2 regions of the Turicibacter faecis genome follow, and region 1 is predicted to be linked to the other one. Evidence: a T-box and tRNA genes for the amino acid it is inferred to sense, from the RefSeq annotation. Region 1 holds a T-box; the other holds one or more tRNA genes.
What was found. A T-box is a leader RNA that pairs with one kind of tRNA and senses whether it is charged. The one in region 1 lies ahead of asnS (asparagine--tRNA ligase), so its partner is inferred to be a tRNA-Asn.

Region 1 (12,399 bases):
TCGAGTGCCCGCTTTGACTCTATTAACTCATCTTCACCTGTTTGTCCCTTTAAGGCAATAAAATATCCCTCTTCTTTAACCAATGGAACACACAACTCGGAAAGAATGTTTAATCGCGCAACCGCACGGGCAGTTACAATATCAAAGGACTCCCTATGACGACCTGCATATTCTTCCGCCCTAGAATGATACGCCTGAATGTCTTTTAACTTGGTCTCGTTGATAACATGATTTAAAAAGTTAACTCTTTTTCCTAGCGAATCGACCAAATCCATTTTTAAATGTGGGAATACAATTTTTACAGGCAATGCTGGAAATCCAGCCCCAGATCCGACATCACATAGTGTTCTACAATTTCCAATCTCCTCAAACATCAAGAAGCCAATTAAGGAATCATAAAAATGCTTTAAATAAACTTCATTAACTTCAGTAATTCCTGTTAAATTCATTTTTTCGTTCCACTCTACTAATAATTCATAATATCGGTGCAACTGCCATTTTTGTTCTTCGCTTAAATCAATACCAAACTCTTTTAGTCTACTGTAAAATTGTTCTGGTGTCATAAAAAACCTCTCCTTAGCCCAAAAGAGTTAAGAGATCCTTTCCCTTAACTCTCAATTTATATTTTTACTTATTAAATCTTCCAGATTCAATATAAACCATTAAAATTGAAATATCCGCTGGATTTACTCCCGAAATACGGCTAGCCTGTCCAATTGTTAATGGACGTACATCTTTAAGTTTTTGTTTCGCTTCTATAGCAAGATTTGGAACATCATCGTAGTCAATTGAAATGGGGATTTTCTTTTCTTCAACCTTACGCAATTTTTCTACCTGTTGAAGAGCCTTATTAATATATCCTTCATACTTAACCTGAATTTCAACTTGCTCAATAACTTCTTTAGAAATATCCACATTTTTTTCATCGATAAGGTTGTGGATATGTGTGTAAGTTATTTCAGGGCGCTTTAATAAATCAATTGCTGTAATCCCATCTTTCAGTGGAGAAGAAGGAATACTTAATAAATACTCATTAGTATTTCCCTTCGGAGTAATTTTAATCATCGATAAACGTTCTTTTTCTAATGCGATAGCTTCTTTCTTATTTAAGAATTTTTTATACTTTTCTTCACTTACCAATCCAACCTGGTAACCATACTCTCTTAACCTCATATCTGCATTATCATGACGTAATAACAAGCGATACTCCGCGCGAGAAGTTAATAAACGATAAGGTTCTAATGTCCCTTTTGTAACTAAATCATCTATTAAAACCCCAATATACGCCTCACTTCTTTTCAAGATTAACGGGTCTTTCCCTTGAATTCGTAATGCGGCATTAATTCCTGCCATAATTCCCTGACCGGCCGCCTCTTCATAACCACTTGTTCCATTAATCTGCCCTGCAGTATACAAATTTTTTACTAATTTCGTTTCTAGAGATGGCCATAATTGCGTAGGTTTGATGGCATCATACTCAATCGCATAGGCATATTTAACAATTCGACAATTTTCAAGTCCTGGTATTGTTCTAATCATTTTTTCTTGAATATCACGTGGTAAGCTACTTGAAAATCCCTGAACATAGATTTCAGGAATATGTTTACTTTCAGGCTCTAAAAAAATCTGATGTCTTGGTTTATCATTAAAACGAACTATTTTATCTTCAATTGAAGGACAATAACGAGGACCAACCCCTTCAACGGCACCTGAATACATCGATGAGCGTTCTAGATTTTCCATTATAATGTGGTGTGTATCCTCTCCAGTATAGGTTAAATAGCATGGAACTTGATTTTCTAACGGTAGGTGGTCAACGGTGTCGAAACTAAACGATCGAATGACGTTATCACCAGGTTGAATTTCAGTTTTCGAGAAATCAACACTATCCGCTGCTACACGTGGAGGGGTTCCTGTTTTTAAACGAAATAACTCAAAACCTAATTCCTTTAAATTATTTGATAAACCTAACGAGGTTTTTGCTCCGTCTGGACCACTTAAAGTGATTTCGTCACTAATCATTACTTTAGAATGCATATATGTACCCGTAGTAAGAATGACAGCTTTTGATAAAATCTTTTCTCCACTCTCTAACTGAACCCCTTTTACCTCTCCACTTTCGACAAGTAAGTTATCCACAATTTCTTCTATTACATCTAAATTTTCTTGGGATAAAACCGTCTTTTGCATTTCGCGTGGATAATCCACTTTGTCTGCCTGTGCCCTTAGTGCGCGAACGGCCGGACCCTTGCCTGTATTCAACATTCTCATCTGAATATGTGTTTTATCCGTATTAACCCCCATTTCACCGCCCAGGGCATCGATTTCGCGAACAACAATTCCTTTTGCCGGTCCCCCAATAGCTGGGTTACAAGGCATATGACCAATGCGACTAATATCTCCTGTTATCATCAAGGTTTTACACCCCATCCGCGATGGTGCCAATGCTGCTTCAATACCAGCATGTCCTCCACCGACAACGATTACATCATATATCATCAACTTCAACTCCTTATACAAAGATATTTTTTCATTCAACGTAACTATTTCATTTTACCTCTAAATGTCGACAATAAACAAGAAAAAAGAATATATCCCCTACATAGGCGGCTTTTTATCCCTTTTTTTCAACGAAATACAACATTTTATTTCAAAAAATAAATTACTTAAGAATTGAGTTTAATGAATTTCAGTATAAAATAATTGTTTTTTTATGTTCACCCCTGCATAATATAAATATCTATATTTTATATCAAAAACATCCCCCTTAATAAAACGACATTTTTTATTAATTAAACATTTTTTATATGAGATAAAAAGAGTGATTACTCATATTTTATGAAGATTGTCCATAATCCTCTCAATATAGTACATAACTCACACCGCAGATTTACCTAGAAAAACCACTCAAACTTCTATTTAACATTCATATAAATATCATCCAAAATCGATCCTTTTTAAATCCAAACAAGACTGTTGCCTCTTTTCGAGGGAGGTATAAATGAAATTAATCTTTTTTAAAATTAGATGAAGACGGAAGAAATGAAAGATACTTATACTTATTTATGAACTGATTATATTTCATGGTGCATTCAATTATTTTAATTTTTTTGATCTCACAACAACGATAATCATCAATTTTATGTAATTATAAAGCTAACCCCCTCATTTATCCACAAATCAAAAATGTGGATAAGTTATTATTTCTCCGTTTATTAAATCACCAACTTTATTTTACAATACGATTGTTACGTAAACCCAAACGATATATTTTTACTAACGGCAGATTTACCCGTAACAATAACTTCCCCTACAAGCTTGTTTTTATCAATTCGTTTTATTATTGATGATTTTTATTTTTATTATTCATTATTTTTATAAAAAAAAGAGCCAATTGGCTCTTTTTTTATTCTGTTCGAATTGGAACAATAAGTTGAATTGTCGTCTCATCGTACTGATCTCGAAGAATAAATGGATACATATCTCCGTTAAAACTCATAATTACGCTTGATTTATTGATTGCTTTAAGAGCATCCAAGATGAATAAAGCACTACAAGCAATTCTTAATTCTCCTCCTGAAATCATTTCCACTTGGACCTCTTCCTCAACCTTTCCAATTGCCGGATAGTTAGCTGTAATTAGCATTTTATTTTCATTAGGTAAAATATTTAATTTGACAACCTTCGATTCTTGATCACGGGCAATCAAGGCAGCACGGTCAAAAGCCTCATATAATTCATGATAATTAGCCTTAATCTCAATCCCAAATGTTGTAGGAACAAAATCTTTAGTTTCTGGATATTCTCCATCTAGCAATCTTGATTGAAAAGAAATATTTCCAATCTGGAAAAGTACCTGGTTATGTGCTAAGTATACGTCAATTGCATCATGCGAATCATCTAAAATTTTTGATAATTCAATTAAACTACGTCCTGGAATAACAATATTAAAAGGTTCATGCAGCTTATTTAGTGGAATTACTTTTTTTGATAAGCGGTAACTATCTGTTGCAATACACATCAGTTCATCAGCATCATACCTGAAGTTCACCCCAGTTAAAACCGGCCTGTTTTCAATATGTGCAGTTGAAAAAACTGTCTGTCTTATAATCGTTTTTAACAATTGTTTTTCTAAATGAATCGGGTTATCATGTTTAATCAGTTCAATGTTCGGATATTCCGAAACATCTAATCCATTTAAGGTATACTCACTACGTCCACATTTAATAATGACATAATGTCCCTCAAAGGTGCTAATTTCTATGATATCCCCATTTAATTTCTTTATAATTTCAATAAAATATTTTCCTGGGATAATAATTGATCCAATCGAGTCAATCTGTATTACTTGTGTATCATTAACCTCTAACGGTAAAAACGTATTAATTGTAATATCTGAATCACTCGTAGTTAGATATAATCCTTCTTCAGAAACAACAAATTTGATTCCCATCAATGCAGGAAGAGGCGTTTTTGATGGAATCGCCTTACTAATATAAGACAGTTGGGTTAACAATAAATGACGATCAATCTTAATTTTCATCTGAATCACTCCTATATAGTTATATATTATTGCTGTTTAATAATCTTTTTAGTAATAAAATTTGTGGATATAGGGGATAAGGCTATCAAACCAAATAATAACAGTATCGGCACCCTGTGTGTAATATGTTGATATTATGTTGATAAATTAGCCCTTCATCTTCAAACCCATGTGTATAACTTATGATAATGTTTGTTTTAAGTCACTAATAGCCTTCTTTAAATCCGTATTATCCTTTAACTCTTTTTCTATTTTTTCGCATCCATGCATAATCGTTGTATGATCCCGCCCGCTAAATGCTTCACCAATTTTAGGAAATGAACTACCCGTTAATTCCCGAGTTAAAAACATGGCCACTTGTCTTGCATAAGCAATATTTTTTTTACGTTTTTTAGATAAAATATCCGCAACAGATACGTCGTAATAAGCCCCAACCTCTTTAATAATGTTATTTACATCAACTTTTGATTTTTTTTGCTCAGCCCTAAATAAATCTCTTAATGCTTCATTAGCTAATTCAATAGTGAAATCTGAGTTATTAATTGTCGCATAAAAAATTAATCTTTTTAAAGCTCCTTCTAATGTACGCACATTACTGTTAAATTTACTTGCGATAAACTCTAACACCTCTTCAGGAAATTCCTCTAAATTAATATTCTCCCCGGCCAATTTTTTTTTCATAATTTCTATACGTGTTTGGGTATCCGGAATTTGAATATCTGCTTGTAATCCCCACTCAAACCTCGAAGTTAAACGATCCATAATATCCTTCAAATCTGATGCCGGACGATCCGATGTAATAACAATTTGCTTATTACTATTATACAATTCATTAAATGTATTGAAGAATTCTGTTTGAGTTTGTTCTTTTTTGGACAAAAACTGTATGTCGTCTATTAAAAGAACGTCGATATTTCGATATTTTTCTTTAAAAGATTCAAAATTATTATCTAATGTTGCATGACGGTAATCGTCAATAAACTTTTCAGAGGTACAGTATAAAATTCTCGACGAAGGATTATCATCTAAAATGAAATTTCCTATCGCTTGCATTAAATGGGTTTTTCCTAGTCCAACACCACCAAATATATATAAAGGATTCGCAACTTCCCCTGGTCGTTCAGCCACTTGAAGAGCAATCATGTACGCGAGTCGATTGCTTTTTCCAGCAACAAAACGATCAAAAGTGTATGTTGTATTTAAATTACCTCGATAATATTTTGGCAAATTAGGATCTGGCTTCGTTAAATCAAATGCCTGTTGATCATTTTTCACATAATCGGCAGTAATAAATTTAACATCATAATTTAAACCAGATACCTCTGCTATCATCTCTACAACTTCTTTTAAATAAAATTTATCTAGCATAAATTGTTCGTGATTGTTTTGAACAATAACGTACATTTTGTTATTTTTTATTTTATAAACCTTCTTAGGCGTGCTAAAGAACATATCAAAAGATTGTTGTGAAATATTTGACTTTAAACGATCAATAGCATCATCCCATATTCGTTGATATTTTTCCACCGTGTACACCTCATCTTAGAGTCTCTTCTATCAACATTATAGCATAACAAAATGTTAAAGAAGTCCACAAACTATAAAAAAAAATAAAAACTTATTAACATCTTGTGGATATTATTAAAATCAATACATATTACTACACTTTTCGACAACAAAAGGTGGATAAACTATTCTGATTTTATTGATATTATCAACGTTTCTATTATTTATCCTCATATCCACATGTCATATAATCAACAAATTGTCGAAATGTTGATTATATTGTGGAAAGTGAGATAAAATTAACACTATATCTATGTTTATTAACATATCCACATGTGTATATAATTTTTATTATCTGGACAATATATAGGTGCTTATGCAAAAAGTAATGTTTGACTTTCTTTTGAATATTTACTATAATATTGAATTATGCTATGGTATAAGACTCTTAGGAGGTGTTATAGATGAAACGTACTTGGCAACCTAACAAACGTAAACGTGCAAAAACTCATGGTTTCCGCGCTCGTATGGCAACACCAGGAGGACGTAATGTTTTAGCGCGTCGCCGTAAAAAGGGTAGAAAAGTGTTATGTGCATAAGACCACTCTTTAAAGTGGTCTTTTTACTATATAAAAAACTATAGCGGGTGAGCTAATGCAAAAAAAATATCGAATTAAAAAAAGTACCGAAATAGAAAAGGTAATGAAGCGTGGTCGTTCAAGGGCAAATTCTTATTTCATTATATATAAATGTATTAACAAGGAAATAGCTAATCCCCGGTTAGCCGTTTCTGTGGGAAAAAAGGTCGGAAAAGCCTTTGAACGCAATAAGGTCAAACGATACATTCGAAATATTACTATAGAACATCTAAATGAGATAAACCCTGATTATGACTATTTTGTTATTGCACGAAAAGGTGTAAAGGAATTAGATTATGCCGAATGTAAGTACCAATTAGAGCAACTATATAAAAAGATCGGAATGATCCCAAAGTCATAAATATAAAAAACGTCAAAATAGACCTCAAATGGGGTCTATTTTGACGTTTCACTAACCCAAATGTTAAAATAAATTATTATTTAACTATACTAGTTTCGGAGGTGTTTGCATGTTTCAAGATACAATCGCAGGTATTGCCACTGCCATGGGAGAGGGAGCTATCTCTATTATTCGTGTCAGCGGTAAGGATGCCATATCCATTACAAATAAGTTATTGAATGGGCGAGATTTACATAAAGCTCAAAGTCACACGATTAACTACGGTTTTATATACAATCCCGAAACGGGAGAAAAGGTTGATGAAGTGCTAATTTCAGTGATGCGTGCTCCACGCACCTTTACTGCCGAAGATGTTGTTGAAATAAATTGTCACGGTGGGATATTGGTAACAAATAAAATTCTTGAATTGCTATTGGTTGCCGGAGCACGAGTCGCTGATCCCGGAGAGTTTACAAAAAGGGCATTTTTAAATGGTAGAATCGATTTAGCCCAAGCGGAATCTATTATGGATATCATCCATGCTAAAAGTGAACAATCATTATCTCTGGCCTTGAATGGATTAGATGGTAGAATATCACGTCTAATTAAGGAAATGCGCGAGGAAATATTGAACATTATTGCGAATATAGAGGTTAATATCGATTACCCAGAGTATGATGATGTAGAGGAGATGACTTCCGAATTACTACTTCCTCTTTCCATGAAGATAAGGGAAAAAATGATTAAGCTTTTGGAAACTGCTAAAACTGGACAAATTTTAAGAGATGGAATTAAAACTGCAATTATTGGACGACCAAACGTAGGAAAATCAAGTCTACTTAATCAGTTGATGCGGGAGGAAAAGGCAATTGTAACGGATATAGCTGGGACTACCAGGGATACTGTTGAAGGATATATAAATGTTGGTGGATTAACACTTAATTTAATTGATACAGCTGGAATACGGGAAACAACAGATATTGTGGAAGCTATTGGCGTAGAAAAGTCGAAAAAAATATTAAGTGAAGCACAACTAATCTTACTCGTTTTAAATAATAATGAACCACTAACAGATCAAGATAGACAGTTATTAAAACTTACAGATGAAAAAAAACGAATTATTATTTTGAATAAAACAGACTTAGAATCTAATATTGAACGTAATGAAATTCCTAACTATATTGAAACTTCAATGGTTTTAGATGAGGGTATTGAACTTTTAGAAAATAGTATTAAAGAAATGTTTGAGCTAGGAGAGATAGGTTCTACGGATATGACCTATATATCAAATGCTCGTCATATCGCTAAATTAAAGCAGGCCCTTACCTCCCTCGAAGATGCAATTGAAGCGATGAAAATAGGGATGCTTGTGGATATGGTTGAAATTGATATAAAAAATGCCTGGCATATTCTTGGGGAAATTCTCGGGGAAGATATTGGAGATGCATTACTAGATGAATTATTTAGTAAATTTTGTTTAGGAAAATAAATCAAAATGTAATTAAAATAAGTACACAAGTCAAACTTAATAAAATACTTTTTAAACGAAGCTATTTGAATAAGAATAGTTTCGTTTTTTTCTTTTATTTGTTATTTTTAAGGTTGGTTCGATGAAGAAATAAGGCCTGTTATGGATGTTTTTAAATGTAATTTTATTTAATACTTTATTTCTTATCTATTAAGTGTATTAGCACTTTATTATATATAACGAGTGTGCCTATAGAAAAAAGAAACACTTAAATAAGTATTAGAAGGGTGAACAGTAATCGACAATATAAAACATTATGCGATAAAACATACACAGCATGTGTGTATAAATTTTAAATACATCAACAGTTTATTAACAAGATATCTACAATCTAAAATATGATAATATCAATAAATTTAGGGTTTATCCCCAATATCCACATATATTATTTTTATTATTATTAAAAAAAGAAAAAATATATTATCGAATTATGTAGAAACTTGTTATTTATCTCGAGATAACGTCGAAAAAAGAAAAAAACAGTTATTTTGTAAGAAAATGAGTTATATCGCTTGAATTCCGAGAGTTTTAAACTTTAAACTATTAATGTGCAATTTTTAAGAAAAATTTTCCAAGGAATGAAAATACACTTACCCTATGCAATTTTCAACTCTTCAAAAATGGTTTTTAATTCCACACCTTTTTGAGCTTTATGATAAATTAATTTCACTAATTCTTGTTTTTGCTTTCGTTGACACTGGCGTAAACTGTCACCCAAACAACGATTATTTAACGTTATTCGTTTTAAATAAAGGTAAACGAATTGAATCATTAACATCAATCGTTTAATCCCTTGTAAAGTTCGAATTTGATAGTTCCCCATTCCGAAATTTTGCTTCACTTCTCGGAAGAAAATTTCAATAGGCCAACGTTTAGTATAGTGTTTAAGTAGTTGTTTGGCAGACATTTTCAAATCATGACTCATAAAACAACGTAAAGCTTTTTCTTCCAAAGGAGCCGTTTGGCGCAACTTAAAATGATTTGGACGACATGTCCCCCTCTTATTCGTCCCTTATATAGATACGTATAATAACGCTCAGATCCGACGGTCACTAAGTCGAGATCATGAAGGGATAATGTTTTCGCAAATTGTTTCAGTTGAATTCCGTTGGGACGGTAACCTTTAGGAAGAATGATTCGATTCGTTTTAATCGCTCCTAAATAATGAAACCCGACTTGCTTAGCCGTTTGAAGGAGAGCTTCACACGTATACCAACTATCCGCTAAGACATAGCCTTTATAGGGAGGTTTGGGTAATTCCATCAGAGCTCTTCGAACGAGTTCGATTTTACTCTGTTTCTCTTTTTCATAGGGAATGATTTGATAAGGAAGAATTAAATCCTCACATTGAAGCATCAAGGCGACAAATTGATGACCATAAACGTGTTGATGATGAAGATGAGAAAAGTGCCAGCTACATCCTTGAATAGGATGTGTTGCCCGTGACGAAGGTTTAGTTTTAACACAAGTCGTATCATCAACCATCACGTAAATAGGTTGTTGAGTTTGATAAGAACGCTGATAGATACAGGATAAAACATAGGTTTGAATCTGGTGACTGATCGCCTCCTCATCCCAAGGACTATCCGTTAAAAATCGTCCAAAACTTGTCCGATGACAGTGTTTAACGGCAGAGATTTTCCCCTGATAATTTTCCTGAATCATCAAGTTTAGAAACTGGTTAACATGATTAAACTGAGGTTTAGATAAGAATAAATCTAAATCAAGTTGTTTTAAAAATTTGAAAATTGAATTTGAATCTGATATAATACTATCCATGAACATTAACTTAATTCCCCCTCGTTAATTGGTTGTAGGAGACTTAATTATACAGGGATTTAAGTTAATGTTTTTTCTTTTTTTACTGGTATTTTATAGCTGGAAATTAATTGGAAGTAGTTTTGCACATTAATAGCTTTAAATATTTAAGATCACTTGTGTTTAATCTCTATAATTCGACAAAAACAAACACCTTATTCACATAGTTGTTGATAATAATCGACATATATCAACAACTTGTCTACAATTTATTCACATCCAAAAACATCGTTAAATCGACACTTTAGTACACTTATCCACTGTATCCCCAACGTTTATTATTGATTTTATTATTTAAACAAAATATTATTAATTATTGCATTTTGCGACTAAAAGCATTATTTTTTGACATATGACAACAGATTCTTTGTATCGAAGTTTAGGTGAAATAATAAAAAAATAATATTTTAAAAAATAAAATAAAAGGACTAGCGAAAATAATCAAATTTAAATTCTGCAAAATAAAACATAAATTAACATAATTCACGTTATTGCAAAAATTTTATTATTTTGTCGAAGAAGGTGTTTGGAGTATAGGATAAATATTCGATGAGTAAATATTGACTAATAAGAGCAAAGGGTATAATATTTAAATAATTAAATATTTACGTTGAAAAGGAGAGTAGCTTTTAATTGAAATTGTAGCGATCTAGGGATGGTGAGAGCCTAGAATGGATTTGGAAGTGAAGAACACCTTGGAGTAACTTACCGAAAACAATGTTTGTAAGTAGATTAAGTCGTAAATTCCGCGTTAAGGATGAAGTGTAAGAACTATATGTTCTTAAACTAGGGTGGTACCGCGGATTAACAGTCATTCGTCCCTTTTTTGGATGAGGACTGTTTTTTATTTTTAGTAATTAAAAAAATTAAGGAGGATTTTTAGATGGAGAAAGTTGTAACACGACAATTATTTAGAAACTTAGAACGATTTGAACATCAGTCTATTGAATTGAATGGATGGGTTAGAAATAATCGTGCTCAAAAATCTTTTGGCTTCTTAATGATTAATGACGGATCATTTTTTGAAACCATTCAGGTTGTATATGAGGAAAGTTTAGATAATTTTAAAGAAATCCAAAAAATCCGTGTAGGTTCAGCTGTAACTGTATATGGGGTAGTTATACCTACGCCAAATGCTAAACAACCTTTCGAGATTAAAGCGCATAAATTAGTCTTAAAAGGAGATTGTCCGGAAGATTATCCAATTCAACCTAAAAGACATACTCGTGAATTCTTAAGAGAAGTAGCTCATTTACGTCCCCGAACTAATTTGTTTTCTGCCGTTTTTAGAGTGCGTTCATTAGTTGCATTTGCAATACATAGCTATTTTCAAGAAAAAAACTTTGTATACGTGCATACCCCAATTATTACAGGTTCTGATGCTGAGGGAGCGGGAGAGATGTTTCGAGTTACAACACTAGACTTAGATAATATCCCTCGAAATGAGGAAGGAGTCGTAGATTTCAAACACGATTTTTTTGCTAAGTCTACTAACTTAACAGTATCGGGACAACTTGAAGGGGAAGCATTCGCTCTTGCCTTACGAGATGTTTATACATTTGGCCCGACTTTCCGTGCAGAAAATTCTAATACCCAACGTCATGCATCAGAATTTTGGATGATTGAACCAGAAATGGCGTTTGCCGACCTAAAAGACGATATGGATATGGCAGAAGGAATGATTAAATATATTATTAACTATGTACTAGAAAATGCCCCAGAAGAGATGAACTTTTTTGATCAGTATGTTAGCAAGGGAGTACTAAATCGAGTTCAAACTGTTGCTAATTCTACATTTAAACGAATTACCTATACAGAAGCAATCGATATTTTATTAACTGCCAATAAAAAGTTTGAAAATAAAGTTGAATGGGGGATTGACTTGTCGACTGAACACGAAAGATACCTGACTGATGAAGTTTTTAAATCGCCGGTATTTGTAACAGACTATCCTAAGGACATTAAAGCATTTTATATGAGAGTTAATGATGATCAAAAAACAGTAGCAGCTATGGACCTGTTAGTT
Region 2 (12,399 bases), 930 kb from region 1:
AAACAGTATTTTTTTAAAAAAGAAAGACCCATGGGTTTAAGTGACCCTTTCTAAAATGGCGTTCAACAAATAGGGTGAAGACCTTTTTTAAGAATGACGGTTGAGAGATGGTCATGAACAGGAAGCGAGTCTATTGATGAAGATCGTTCATATAATTTGGGATAAAGAGGCTAGCCGTTGTTAATTGGGCTAGTTTTTTTAATCGTGTAATCGGTATCTCACCATTTTATTGTTGAAAAAAAGATGGAAATGTTATATTTTATAATATAATGGTAAAAGATTTGTGGATGATTGAATAATATTTGAATTAAAGGTAGGGATTTTTAATGAAAAATGAACCGGAGTATTATTTTGTCTTTAAAGTGATAGATGAAATTTGTGATCTTGCGGTTGTTTCAATTTTATGGTTAATTGGTTGTTTACCCATTTTTACGATTGCAGCTTCAACGAAAGCGTTGTTTTATATTGGGAGGAAAAAAGCTTTAAAAGAAGAGTATCAACTCGTTAATGATTTTTTAGAGTGTTATCGAGCAGATTTGTTGCAGTCCATGTGGTTGACTCTTTTTTTGACCCTTTTATGGTTTTTAAGTTTAACTTATTTGATTGTTTCTCATCAAGGATTAACTGATGATTCCATTTTACAGTTTTTATTAATGGGGATTGTTTTCTTTGAGTGTACGCTCATTAGCACGTATTTAGTTTATATTTTTTCGAATTATCAAATCAGCTGCTTTAAAATGGTACGAGACTCTTTTTTGTTGACCCATACTCAATTTTCCAATTCGTTAAAACTATTTGGCATGATTGTTTCCTTTTTTATTTTGTTGTACTATATTCCCGGTCTGATTATTATTTTACCAGGTATGATTGCAATTGGGGCCAACCTGATGATTGATGAAGTAATTTCTAAATTTTGGTCTAATCAAGCCATTATTCAGGAAAGTGGGACTAAAGAATAAAGCGGTTGTGTTGAATAATGAGGAAGGCTAGTTAGCCTTTTTTATTTTGTCGTGCTTCCTTGGTTGTGGAGTGACACCAAATAAGAAGCGGCTCATATATTGAACGTGAGGTCGGTATCTCTGATAAAAAAGGGGAAGTTGGGACTTATATCCATTAATTTTCAAAAATTTAGCAATTCATGTTGAAAAAGTTAGCAAGAGGACCTATAATAGACGTGAATTAACTATTAGAAAGGGTTTACATTAATTGGGGGAGAGGTTATGAAAGATGAGAATTTAAAGATTATTTTACCGGACTATTTACAAGGGCGATCATTAACGACGAAGGTCATTCCCATTCTATGTGGATTAAAGAAGATGTTAGTCCATTTAGTTGACTTAAATGGCGATGCATCGATGTTAAAACAGGGAGAGAAACGTTGCTATAAGGCGTATTGCATTAATGAAATTCAAGACTTATTATTAGAGAGTTATCAGGAGGACTGGCCTGAGATTATAAAGGAACATCTTTTGCGAAAAGACCCAAGAGAACTGGGTGCCGGTGCGATTGATATTTATTTAGTTGCTTACATTACTGAAACATATGGGGTAGGGAAAGAGATTTTTGCGAAATGTGTGAAGGACATGGGGATTTCGTCTAAAGAAGGAACTGCGAATGCTATCTTCAAAGTGGGACGAAATGACGGTGTTTATTTAGGCGTCTTAAATTCCGATGGGAGTATTCGAGATATTAATTTTTTCCGTCAGTGGACGCATACCGATTTTGTTTATTAAAATGAGATAAAAACATAGACGGGGGCGACTTTTTGCCCCTAGCAAAACAAAAAAACATCGTAAAGATGTTTTTTTTTGTTTTTAATTTGCTTCTGCCGTATCAACAGGGTGAATGGTGACGGTTGTTCCGACTGTTTCTAAATCTCCAATAATGTCTCCCTCTTGATTTAAACCAATAAGAGAAAAGTTTTCTCCTGTAAAATCGGTTGAGTAGGCCATCCAGATATAAGTTCCTTCGATATTTGATTCGAATACTTTAGCACTGTGAGCAATTTGGAAGGTTGGCTCCGTGACTAATACTTCGAAAAGGTCAGGATTTGTTGTAACACCAGCGTAAATGGTATAAGGGATGGCATCAGATTTTTTTAGTGAAACATACGTTAACCCCGCTTGCTCCTCAAGTGAAGTTGTTTCATATTGGATCGCGCTGTCAATGTATTCGTATCCTAAAAGATTCCGATTTAAAAACGCGAGAGATAACTGCTCCTCACCAGGTGTCCGATAAAGTAAAATCGACCCATCGTTTGTTTTCTTTTCGTAAAGGACTTCAAGAGTATTTAACCCGGCAATGGTCATCGCTTCTTGTGTCGTTTGAGCTCCTAAACGATTGTATACGAAAAAGGCAACAAGTAGAATAGTGATACATCCAGATAAAATAGCAATAAATTTTTTCACGTTGGTCAATCCTCTCTTCTTATAATTGAACGCAAGATATACATGGATATATCTAAAGTATATCCGCCGCCATCTCTTTTAGGACAAAGATGACACAACTAGACAAAAGAAGTGAGGAGCAAAGGAACCGTTTGATTTACTCAAAAAAAGTCAGCGTCTTGCATTCATCCTGCTCTTGTTTTAAGTCAATGATTTGAGTCTTTAGATGATGATACCATTTCAGGTAATAGCGCAAGTGTTTAAGGTCCATACAAGCTGTATAACGCGTCTCAAATTCTTCTCCTTGTGTTTGCTTTAAAATCCCAGGAAGGAGGGCGACATTTCCTAGAATGTGAAAGCAATGAGTTACCGTCGATAGCGGCTGTTGAGTCCATTGAAGGTGTCGTTTTAAATACCCCGCCCGTATAAAGCGTGAGGGAGAGGAATCATCTCCTGGGAGGGGAGGAGCCGTTTGGCTATCTTTGAGATAGGGGGAAATGTTGATTAATTGTTGATCGAAGGTCGGACCATTAGTTAAAACTCCAATAGGGTTATCATAAATACATAGGCCTGATTCCGTTTGTTCGACGACGATTGACTCACCAGTTTTATCGCAAAACATCCAGTGAATTTGAGTGGTTTTAGCAAAGGGATGATCCTCGGGGGCCACAATATTGAGTCGATGAATGGCCGCCTTTAATTCGGTGACAGAAGAAAACTGCGATAAACAATAGAAGGAGACATCGGTAGGTAAGAGATTGATGCCATCGGAAATGGGGGCTTTATTCCACACGCAGGCGTCAGGTAAATTTAAAATGGCACCTGATAGCCCCTTTTCATTCATGCCATCTACTAGGACATGGGTTCCTTCATGCCATAGCATCATGCCAATGATCGAATATCGGGTTTTAAAGGTGTTGAGTGTTGGTTCAAGCGGGTAGCTATAATTTCTTGGAATTTTAGCTAACTTTAATAGACTGGTCGAATCATAGTCAAAATTTCTTGCTAAAAATGCGTGGTCTGTTTGATGCTTGATTGAGATTGCTGTACACATCGTATAAGGTTGTCATCATCGAATAAAAGGCACAACATTTGATTCAGGTCAGTTGACTTCTTTTTACATGAAGCGTGATGGGACAAGCTGCCCCCGAACCCGCCATCTCTTAGAGAGGTAGCCATTTTATCACATGAACAACCGGATTCACCATCCTTTCTCTGTTTTATTATGGTTGGGTTCTATTTCTTTAATGAGTGATTGGAAATAGAACCTATTTTTAAATAGATAACTATTAATGTGCAAAACTACTTCCAATTAATTTCCAGCTATAAAATACCAGTAAAAAAAGAAAAAACATTAACTTAAATCCCTGTATAATTAAGTCTCCTACAACCAATTAACGAGGGGGAATTAAGTTAATGTTCATGGATAGTATTATATCAGATTCAAATTCAATTTTCAAATTTTTAAAACAACTTGATTTAGATTTATTCTTATCTAAACCTCAGTTTAATCATGTTAACCAGTTTCTAAACTTGATGATTCAGGAAAATTATCAGGGGAAAATCTCTGCCGTTAAACACTGTCATCGGACAAGTTTTGGACGATTTTTAACGGATAGTCCTTGGGATGAGGAGGCGATCAGTCACCAGATTCAAACCTATGTTTTATCCTGTATCTATCAGCGTTCTTATCAAACTCAACAACCTATTTACGTGATGGTTGATGATACGACTTGTGTTAAAACTAAACCTTCGTCACGGGCAACACATCCTATTCAAGGATGTAGCTGGCACTTTTCTCATCTTCATCATCAACACGTTTATGGTCATCAATTTGTCGCCTTGATGCTTCAATGTGAGGATTTAATTCTTCCTTATCAAATCATTCCCTATGAAAAAGAGAAACAGAGTAAAATCGAACTCGTTCGAAGAGCTCTGATGGAATTACCCAAACCTCCCTATAAAGGCTATGTCTTAGCGGATAGTTGGTATACGTGTGAAGCTCTCCTTCAAACGGCTAAGCAAGTCGGGTTTCATTATTTAGGAGCGATTAAAACGAATCGAATCATTCTTCCTAAAGGTTACCGTCCCAACGGAATTCAACTGAAACAATTTGCGAAAACATTATCCCTTCATGATCTCGACTTAGTGACCGTCGGATCTGAGCGTTATTATACGTATCTATATAAGGGACGAATAAGAGGGGGACATGTCGTCCAAATCATTTTAAGTCTGCCCAAACGGCTCCTTTGGAAGAAAAAGCTTTACGTTGTTTTATGAGTCATGATTTGAAAATGTCTGCCAAACAACTACTTAAACACTATACTAAACGTTGGCCTATTGAAATTTTCTTCCGAGAAGTGAAGCAAAATTTCGGAATGGGGAACTATCAAATTCGAACTTTACAAGGGATTAAACGATTGATGTTAATGATTCAATTCGTTTACCTTTATTTAAAACGAATAACGTTAAATAATCGTTGTTTGGGTGACAGTTTACGCCAGTGTCAACGAAAGCAAAAACAAGAATTAGTGAAATTAATTTATCATAAAGCTCAAAAAGGTGTGGAATTAAAAACCATTTTTGAAGAGTTGAAAATTGCATAGGGTAAGTGTATTTTCATTCCTTGGAAAATTTTTCTTAAAAATTGCACATTAATAGTAGATAACCTTTAGTATACCGTCATGTTACTGCGTTTTCAATTGAATTTTAGTGCCCCCTTCTTTTGTGAGAGCGGCGGGGTGTTGAAGCGTTACAGTGTTTTTGTACAGATTCGCATGCTATGAAAAAAGTGGAAAGAGAAGAGTGGAATGTCTTTTTGTATAAATGAATATCTTTAGGTGGGGGGTTTAATCGTCTTAAGCGAGATAGATAAGGGAGGCTAAAGTGAAGGGTGAAAAAAATAATGTCTAAAAAACCACTTTGGCCCATACAATGACAATGTAGTAAAAAAGACGACTACAATCGAATATCTTTGATAAAAGGGGAAATGGATTCATGAGATTAAATCATCAATTCTGCACAACGCTTCAGGGGTTAAATTTAGAAGAGTTGTTAGGAAAATACGCTTGTCGCGAGTATGTCTATCATCAATTAGAAGAGTATGGGGCATCTAATTATAGTCTTTTAGTGCCTAATCATCTAAAAGTGGACCATTATCGTGACGGGTATGATTTTATTGCTTATGAGGGAAGCCAATGTCAGGATTATATGCTTGCTCCATTGGTGGTAACGATTCGTAATCGACGATTAGATTTGGCCTCTTTTCATACGAAATCGGATCAACGAAAATTTTTAAAACAGTTGGTAAAACGTGAATTAAACCAGGTGGGAATTGATGAGTTAGAGGAGACGGTGATTGATGGTCATCCAGCACTTGTTATTCGGGAGTCGGTAAAGCAGTTGGGGGTTATGACGCGTGCGTTCTTGATTTCACATCAACGATTATTGCAGATTACCGTATCGTTTACAGGAAATTTTACAAACACGCTTGAGGTAACAGAGGCCATTATTAAATCCTTTAAGGTGCATTCAACACCGAGTCCACAAAATGCAACCTTGACGACTATGGAATCAACGTATGGAAAATTTGAATTAGAGGTCTCAAGGCCATTTCATGCAGATGTTCAGTATGTGATAACTTTATCACCTACTGGACATTTTTTTATGCACTAAAACGTAGAAACAGAGGGGGGCTTCCGAAGCTAGGGTCCTGTTTGGAATGGGCATCGTAGGCGATGCGGGCGTGGGTTTATTAATCGATGGTGTGTAACCATTGAAGGGGTGAATAAATCGGTCAACTTTTAACTTTTATTTCTTCTAAAGGTCTATCTAGGGATTAAAGGACATATATATGTGAATGGGAATGTCTAAATAATTAATCACATCACTACGAAAGGCTATAACAGATCCCAGTTATAGCCTTTTACATTGTCAACTTTTTTAGGCTTGTGGAATAAACTATAATAGATATCAATCATTAATTTGTCGCATGATGGAAGAGAGGGTTGCGTTGCAACAGGTTTAATCATCAAATCTATCAACTAGAAAGGGTCTTTATATTTTAACCAGTGCTTCCTTCTGATGGTGGGGTAATGGTAAGAAAGTTGCCGGTGTCGCCATCCATGTTTTAAGAATCGTAAAAATTTATCTGCACAGGCATAAGGTTTTATCTAGCAAGGTAAATTTAAAAATCTGCTCGATGGATGAAGATGATTTTAACTCACTCTAACTCAAAGGGTTTGAGAGCGTGTTGAATCCGCATTTATAAACAAAATCATCTTTATGAGAACAGATTAAAGGAGCGAATTTTTAATGAAACAGGTGTTAGGTATGGTTTGGTTTTCATTGGCGATGTTATGTGTAGTTATTTTATTGAGCTTTGGAAACAGTAAGGCAGTATCTGTTGAAACCGAAGAGGAATGGGTTATTCCTCTTTCTGATGTACAGGTGGGTGAGTTAAATGAGTATTTTAGCGCATTAACGGTGACACACTTTTTAGATTATGAAGCGGATGAGGAACACACGCTTCAACTTTTGAACTTTTCCTCTTATATGCTTGAACTTGAGTATCCAGCAATGGTTGAACAGATGTTTAAAAATGAAGAGGTGTATGTGGCTTTCGATAAAAAGATGATGAAGTCATTAATTGATCATTATTTTAATGAAGACCTTGTCATTGATAATATCTATATTGATTTAGGGGATTATGTTGCACGTCCAGAAATTCCTGTTCATAAAGATGCGATTTATCCTGAGGTTTATCAGTGTCAGCAAAATGAGGATGGGACTTATACGATTGATTTAGATTTATATGAATTAGAGGATAGGATGTTAGGAGATCAACTGATTTTAGATAAAGGGTGGTCCATGACTGTTGATTGCCACAAGGTAGGAGCAGCTACCGTCGTTTTTGAACCTAATGGTGACAGTGGTTATATTGCTTCTTACCATCCGATTTACTTGAAATAAAAAAGCATCATAGGATGCTTTTTTTATGGTGAAGAGAGAGGACTAGTGGAGATCCTCAAGAATATGGTTGAGCTGTTGGAGTTGGAGCGTTAAAGTATGAAATTCAGTTTGTTGTTTTTTATAATCTATTCTCGCCTTCCAAAGTAACTCGTACAATGGTTCAACGTCTGTTTCTAAAAAATTAGGGTTACGTTCAATCACTTGAATTTGTGTATCGAGTTCTTCCATTCGTTGTTTTAATGTATCTAAATTCTTTTGGACTTCCGAAGATTTGAAAAATAAATCATCATATGTTTCTTTTAGGCTCACAAGAATCCCTCCTATAGTTACTGTTAGTTTAACCTATTTTTAAAAGAATATAATTGAAAGAATTTAGTTTGTGATGAACGAACGGTATGCTAGGAGGAGATCCCTCATAAAATAGGAGAGATAAACCGTGAGTGATTAGGCATCGATTGAATCGTTAAACATATTGGGATGAGCGTCATGCAGGCATTGATTAGAAGACACACAGGGATGGGGGTACAAATGGAACCATTTATTCAAGAGAGTTTAAGGATTATTAAAAGGGCGTCAGAAGATAACAAGTTAGTGGTTGTTGTTGGGGCGGGGGTGTCGATGCTCTCTCATTTTCCTTCGTGGAAGGAGGTTATTGACCAATTTGCCGGTCCCTTTTCTGAACAAAAAGAGAAATACTCGCAAAATGAATATTTACGAATTCCACAAAAATATTATAATTTGCGCGGGCATAAAGAATATTATGATTTATTACGGGATATTTTTGATTTGGATTTACAAAGTAATTTGATTCATGATGAGATTTTAAAACTAAATCCGGTCCATTTAATCACTACTAATTATGATGATTTACTAGAACAGGCTATTTATGCTAGAGGCTTATTTTATGATGTGATTGCAAAGGATGAGGAAGTTTCCCAGACGAGAACAAAGAAATTTTTAATTAAGATGCATGGAGATGTTCGGCATCAGAATGTTGTTTTAAAAGAAAACGACTATCTGTCTTATAGCCGCCAGTTTCGTCTCATTGAAACGATGGTCAAATCAATTATTGCATCGAATACGACGCTCTTTGTTGGATATTCATTAAATGACCGTAATATGAAATTGATTTTAAATTGGGTGAAGGAATTACAAGGAAGTAGTTTTCAACCCGTTTATCTCCTTTATTTAGAACAGATGCTTGATCATAATAGTTTTGATTATTATAAATCTCAAGGTATTCATGTGATTGATGTGAATTATCTTCTAAAAGAGGCACAGAAGTATCCGTATCTAGAACGTTATCGCTCATTTTTTCAGGCACTCTCTTCGTTAAATTTAGAAAATATGTATCAACATGTGTTAAAGGAGGAAAAATTAGCTTATCAATTGCGTCCACTGATTGAGCTGAAACGGGCACGATTAAAGGATTTAAGATTATTGATTGAGGACGAAGTTTCAGAATTAGGAGAGTTAACGTTGTTAGAAACAAGTCAGCTCAAAGCTGAAACTTTTGAGTTATTAAAAAAAGCAGGAATTTGCCGCGTGTCTTCTAGGGATGGAGAGGTGTATGAGCTCAGTAACAATAAAAAAAATTATTTAATGCCACCATATACGAGTATATTGTCGGAATGTTGTGTTAACGAGGGGGGGAGTTGGCAGCACTATGATCGAGCTTACTATCAGTTTAGGCATGGTAATTGGTCTTACGCTTACGATTTATATAAGAAGACAGCTGTTGAGGCGTTTAAGAGCCGACAGTATTTACTTTATTTTTTAGCTCAGTTTAATCGGTATTTCGTGGGGAAATTAATTGTTTCGCGCTTAGCGCCGGAGGAGGGTCTAGGGGTGGCTGATGAGATTTCTCAGCTGAATTTGGAATTACTCTACTATCATTTGCCGGCTAGTTTTAAGAGAAAGTATGTTTTTTTAGCTGATTTGAGTAATTTTTCTTTTATAAATCAGTATTTAAGTGAGGTGCTCGTTTTAGCGGATGATTTGACCAAGGGATCTTCTCAATTAGAGCAGGTGCAATTTAAAATTCAAGAATTATTTGAATTTATTGATGAAAATAAGTTGGTCATTAATCATTGTCAGGAGGTGACTTACTTATATAAAAAATATATAGAGATGCGTTTGATGCAAGGTGCTCAAGAACTTGATTCGTTTACCTTGTATTTAATGATTCATTATATGAGCCGTAAAGAGCTTCAAAGTTTGATTGCTCGAATGGGAATCACGCGTTTACAGACAAAGCATGTGGATGAATTAATTGGGTATGGTCAACACGTTTTTTCTTTATTAACGAATCAGGCACTTTCAAAAGAGGTCGAGCAGGGGATTGGTAGAATGCGGCAAACACTTTTAGAGGTGTATGGGTTACTATCTATGGGTGATGAACAACTGATTCGAATGGTTCGTTTTTTATTTAGTCAAGTGATGGTTTCTACTACGATTGGGGAGTGCCTTGAATTTTTAATGTCACGAACTCAACTGTGTCCGGTGATTGAGGGGATGATTGTGCAACAGTTAATACGGCACTTTGTAGGGAGACATGTCCTTCATGAATTTTTGGACGTGGAATATGTGAAGTTAGCCTCCTTTTTAACGGGGCCAAATGGTGAGTTATCTTCACTTGTAAGGATGTATCTCAATCAATTAACGGATGATGAGCTCATTATGTTATTTAATATCACCTTATCGGATGTACGTGAGCAGATCGTATTGGAATTAGAGAGAAGGTGGCAGTCTTGCTTTAATTTTAGATCGATTCAACAGGCAATCGAGGCTCAAATTGAGATGGATTACCAACCGTTTGCTAACGGTATTTATCATCATTTACAACGTGCTCCAAAAGATTTAATAACGGTAGCGCAGTGGATTTTATGTCAGTATTTAAGAGAGGACGGATTCGAGGAGTTAATGGAACAAGATAAGAAGGCTCATTTTTTAATTCATTACCACGAAGGAGCCTTATTAATGATTGAAGATGAATGGTTATTTGAACTCCCTGTTGCTATTCACCGGCAATTGGCACAGAGCCCTTATAGGAAAGACATAACTGGACGGTTAATTCAAAACATTAGGGATGGGAAGGCACCCTCGCATTGGATTAAACTTTTCTTTGATGTTTATGAACACCTTCATCACTAAAATGGAAACAGGGACTGTTTCCATTTTTTATGTTGTTTTTATTGTACAGGGGAGAGTGGACATTCAATTAATGAGGCCTAAAAATATTTCTATTTTATAGGACAAATGGTTCATTTTCTTGATTGAATGCATATAATGAAGTATGAAGAAAAGGCGCCATAGCCAAGAGGTAAGGCATGGGACTGCAACTCCCCGAGCATCGGTTCGACTCCGATTGGCGCCTCCATTAAAAGAAAATAGAAAAGGCGCCATAGCCAAGAGGTAAGGCGTGGGACTGCAACTCCCTGAGCATCGGTTCGACTCCGATTGGCGCCTCCATTAAAAGAAAATAGAAACAGGCGCCATAGCCAAGAGGTAAGGCGTGGGACTGCAACTCCCTGAGCATCGGTTCGACTCCGATTGGCGCCTCCATTAAAAGAAAATAGAAATAGGCGTCATAGCCAAGAGGTAAGGCAGGGAATATTATTTCCAATGCATCGGTTCGACTCCGATTGATGCCTCCATTTTCTTGACGTTAGAGTAAAAAGGAATCCGTAGAAAGAAATTTTTACGGATTCTTTTTTTATACTATTAATGTGCAAAACTACTTCCAATTAATTTCCAGCTATAAAATACCAGTAAAAAAAGAAAAAACATTAACTTAAATCCCTGTATAATTAAGTCTCCTACAACCAATTAACGAGGGGGAATTAAGTTAATGTTCATGGATAGTATTATATCAGATTCAAATTCAATTTTCAAATTTTTAAAACAACTTGATTTAGATTTATTCTTATCTAAACCTCAGTTTAATCATGTTAACCAGTTTCTAAACTTGATGATTCAGGAAAATTATCAGGGGAAAATCTCTGCCGTTAAACACTGTCATCGGACAAGTTTTGGACGATTTTTAACGGATAGTCCTTGGGATGAGGAGGCGATCAGTCACCAGATTCAAACCTATGTTTTATCCTGTATCTATCAGCGTTCTTATCAAACTCAACAACCTATTTACGTGATGGTTGATGATACGACTTGTGTTAAAACTAAACCTTCGTCACGGGCAACACATCCTATTCAAGGATGTAGCTGGCACTTTTCTCATCTTCATCATCAACACGTTTATGGTCATCAATTTGTCGCCTTGATGCTTCAATGTGAGGATTTAATTCTTCCTTATCAAATCATTCCCTATGAAAAAGAGAAACAGAGTAAAATCGAACTCGTTCGAAGAGCTCTGATGGAATTACCCAAACCTCCCTATAAAGGCTATGTCTTAGCGGATAGTTGGTATACGTGTGAAGCTCTCCTTCAAACGGCTAAGCAAGTCGGGTTTCATTATTTAGGAGCGATTAAAACGAATCGAATCATTCTTCCTAAAGGTTACCGTCCCAACGGAATTCAACTGAAACAATTTGCGAAAACATTATCCCTTCATGATCTCGACTTAGTGACCGTCGGATCTGAGCGTTATTATACGTATCTATATAAGGGACGAATAAGAGGGGGACATGTCGTCCAAATCATTTTAAGTTGCGCCAAACGGCTCCTTTGGAAGAAAAAGCTTTACGTTGTTTTATGAGTCATGATTTGAAAATGTCTGCCAAACAACTACTTAAACACTATACTAAACGTTGGCCTATTGAAATTTTCTTCCGAGAAGTGAAGCAAAATTTCGGAATGGGGAACTATCAAATTCGAACTTTACAAGGGATTAAACGATTGATGTTAATGATTCAATTCGTTTACCTTTATTTAAAACGAATAACGTTAAATAATCGTTGTTTGGGTGACAGTTTACGCCAGTGTCAACGAAAGCAAAAACAAGAATTAGTGAAATTAATTTATCATAAAGCTCAAAAAGGTGTGGAATTAAAAACCATTTTTGAAGAGTTGAAAATTGCATAGG

Region 2: it encodes a tRNA-Asn, which carries the amino acid that the T-box ahead of asnS (asparagine--tRNA ligase) is inferred to sense. The anticodon was not compared.

What each region holds. Positions count from the first base shown of each region.
Region 1 covers NZ_AP028127.1:2,400,230-2,412,628, forward strand. The annotation lists gene rsmG (16S rRNA (guanine(527)-N(7))-methyltransferase RsmG) at 1-563, opposite strand, end outside; gene mnmG (tRNA uridine-5-carboxymethylaminomethyl(34) synthesis enzyme MnmG) at 628-2,499, opposite strand; gene dnaN (DNA polymerase III subunit beta) at 3,407-4,543, opposite strand; gene dnaA (chromosomal replication initiator protein DnaA) at 4,724-6,070, opposite strand; gene rpmH (50S ribosomal protein L34) at 6,514-6,648, shown strand; gene rnpA (ribonuclease P protein component) at 6,704-7,048, shown strand; gene mnmE (tRNA uridine-5-carboxymethylaminomethyl(34) synthesis GTPase MnmE) at 7,158-8,516, shown strand; gene AACH31_RS11690 (transposase) at 9,151-9,480, opposite strand; gene AACH31_RS11695 (transposase) at 9,477-10,340, opposite strand; T-box leader at 10,975-11,199, shown strand; gene asnS (asparagine--tRNA ligase) at 11,257-12,399, shown strand, end outside.
Region 2 covers NZ_AP028127.1:1,466,936-1,479,334, reverse strand. The annotation lists gene AACH31_RS07050 (DUF624 domain-containing protein) at 327-959, shown strand; gene AACH31_RS07045 (hypothetical protein) at 1,221-1,733, shown strand; gene AACH31_RS07040 (hypothetical protein) at 1,815-2,408, opposite strand; gene AACH31_RS07035 (linear amide C-N hydrolase) at 2,545-3,441, opposite strand; gene AACH31_RS07030 (transposase) at 3,804-4,667, shown strand; gene AACH31_RS07025 (transposase) at 4,664-4,993, shown strand; gene AACH31_RS07020 (hypothetical protein) at 5,385-6,062, shown strand; gene AACH31_RS07015 (hypothetical protein) at 6,702-7,358, shown strand; gene AACH31_RS07010 (hypothetical protein) at 7,401-7,667, opposite strand; gene AACH31_RS07005 (SIR2 family protein) at 7,845-10,511, shown strand; tRNA gene AACH31_RS07000 (tRNA-Cys) at 10,664-10,737, shown strand; tRNA gene AACH31_RS06995 (tRNA-Cys) at 10,756-10,829, shown strand; tRNA gene AACH31_RS06990 (tRNA-Cys) at 10,849-10,922, shown strand; tRNA gene AACH31_RS06985 (tRNA-Asn) at 10,942-11,014, shown strand; gene AACH31_RS06980 (transposase) at 11,209-12,072, shown strand; gene AACH31_RS06975 (transposase) at 12,069-12,398, shown strand.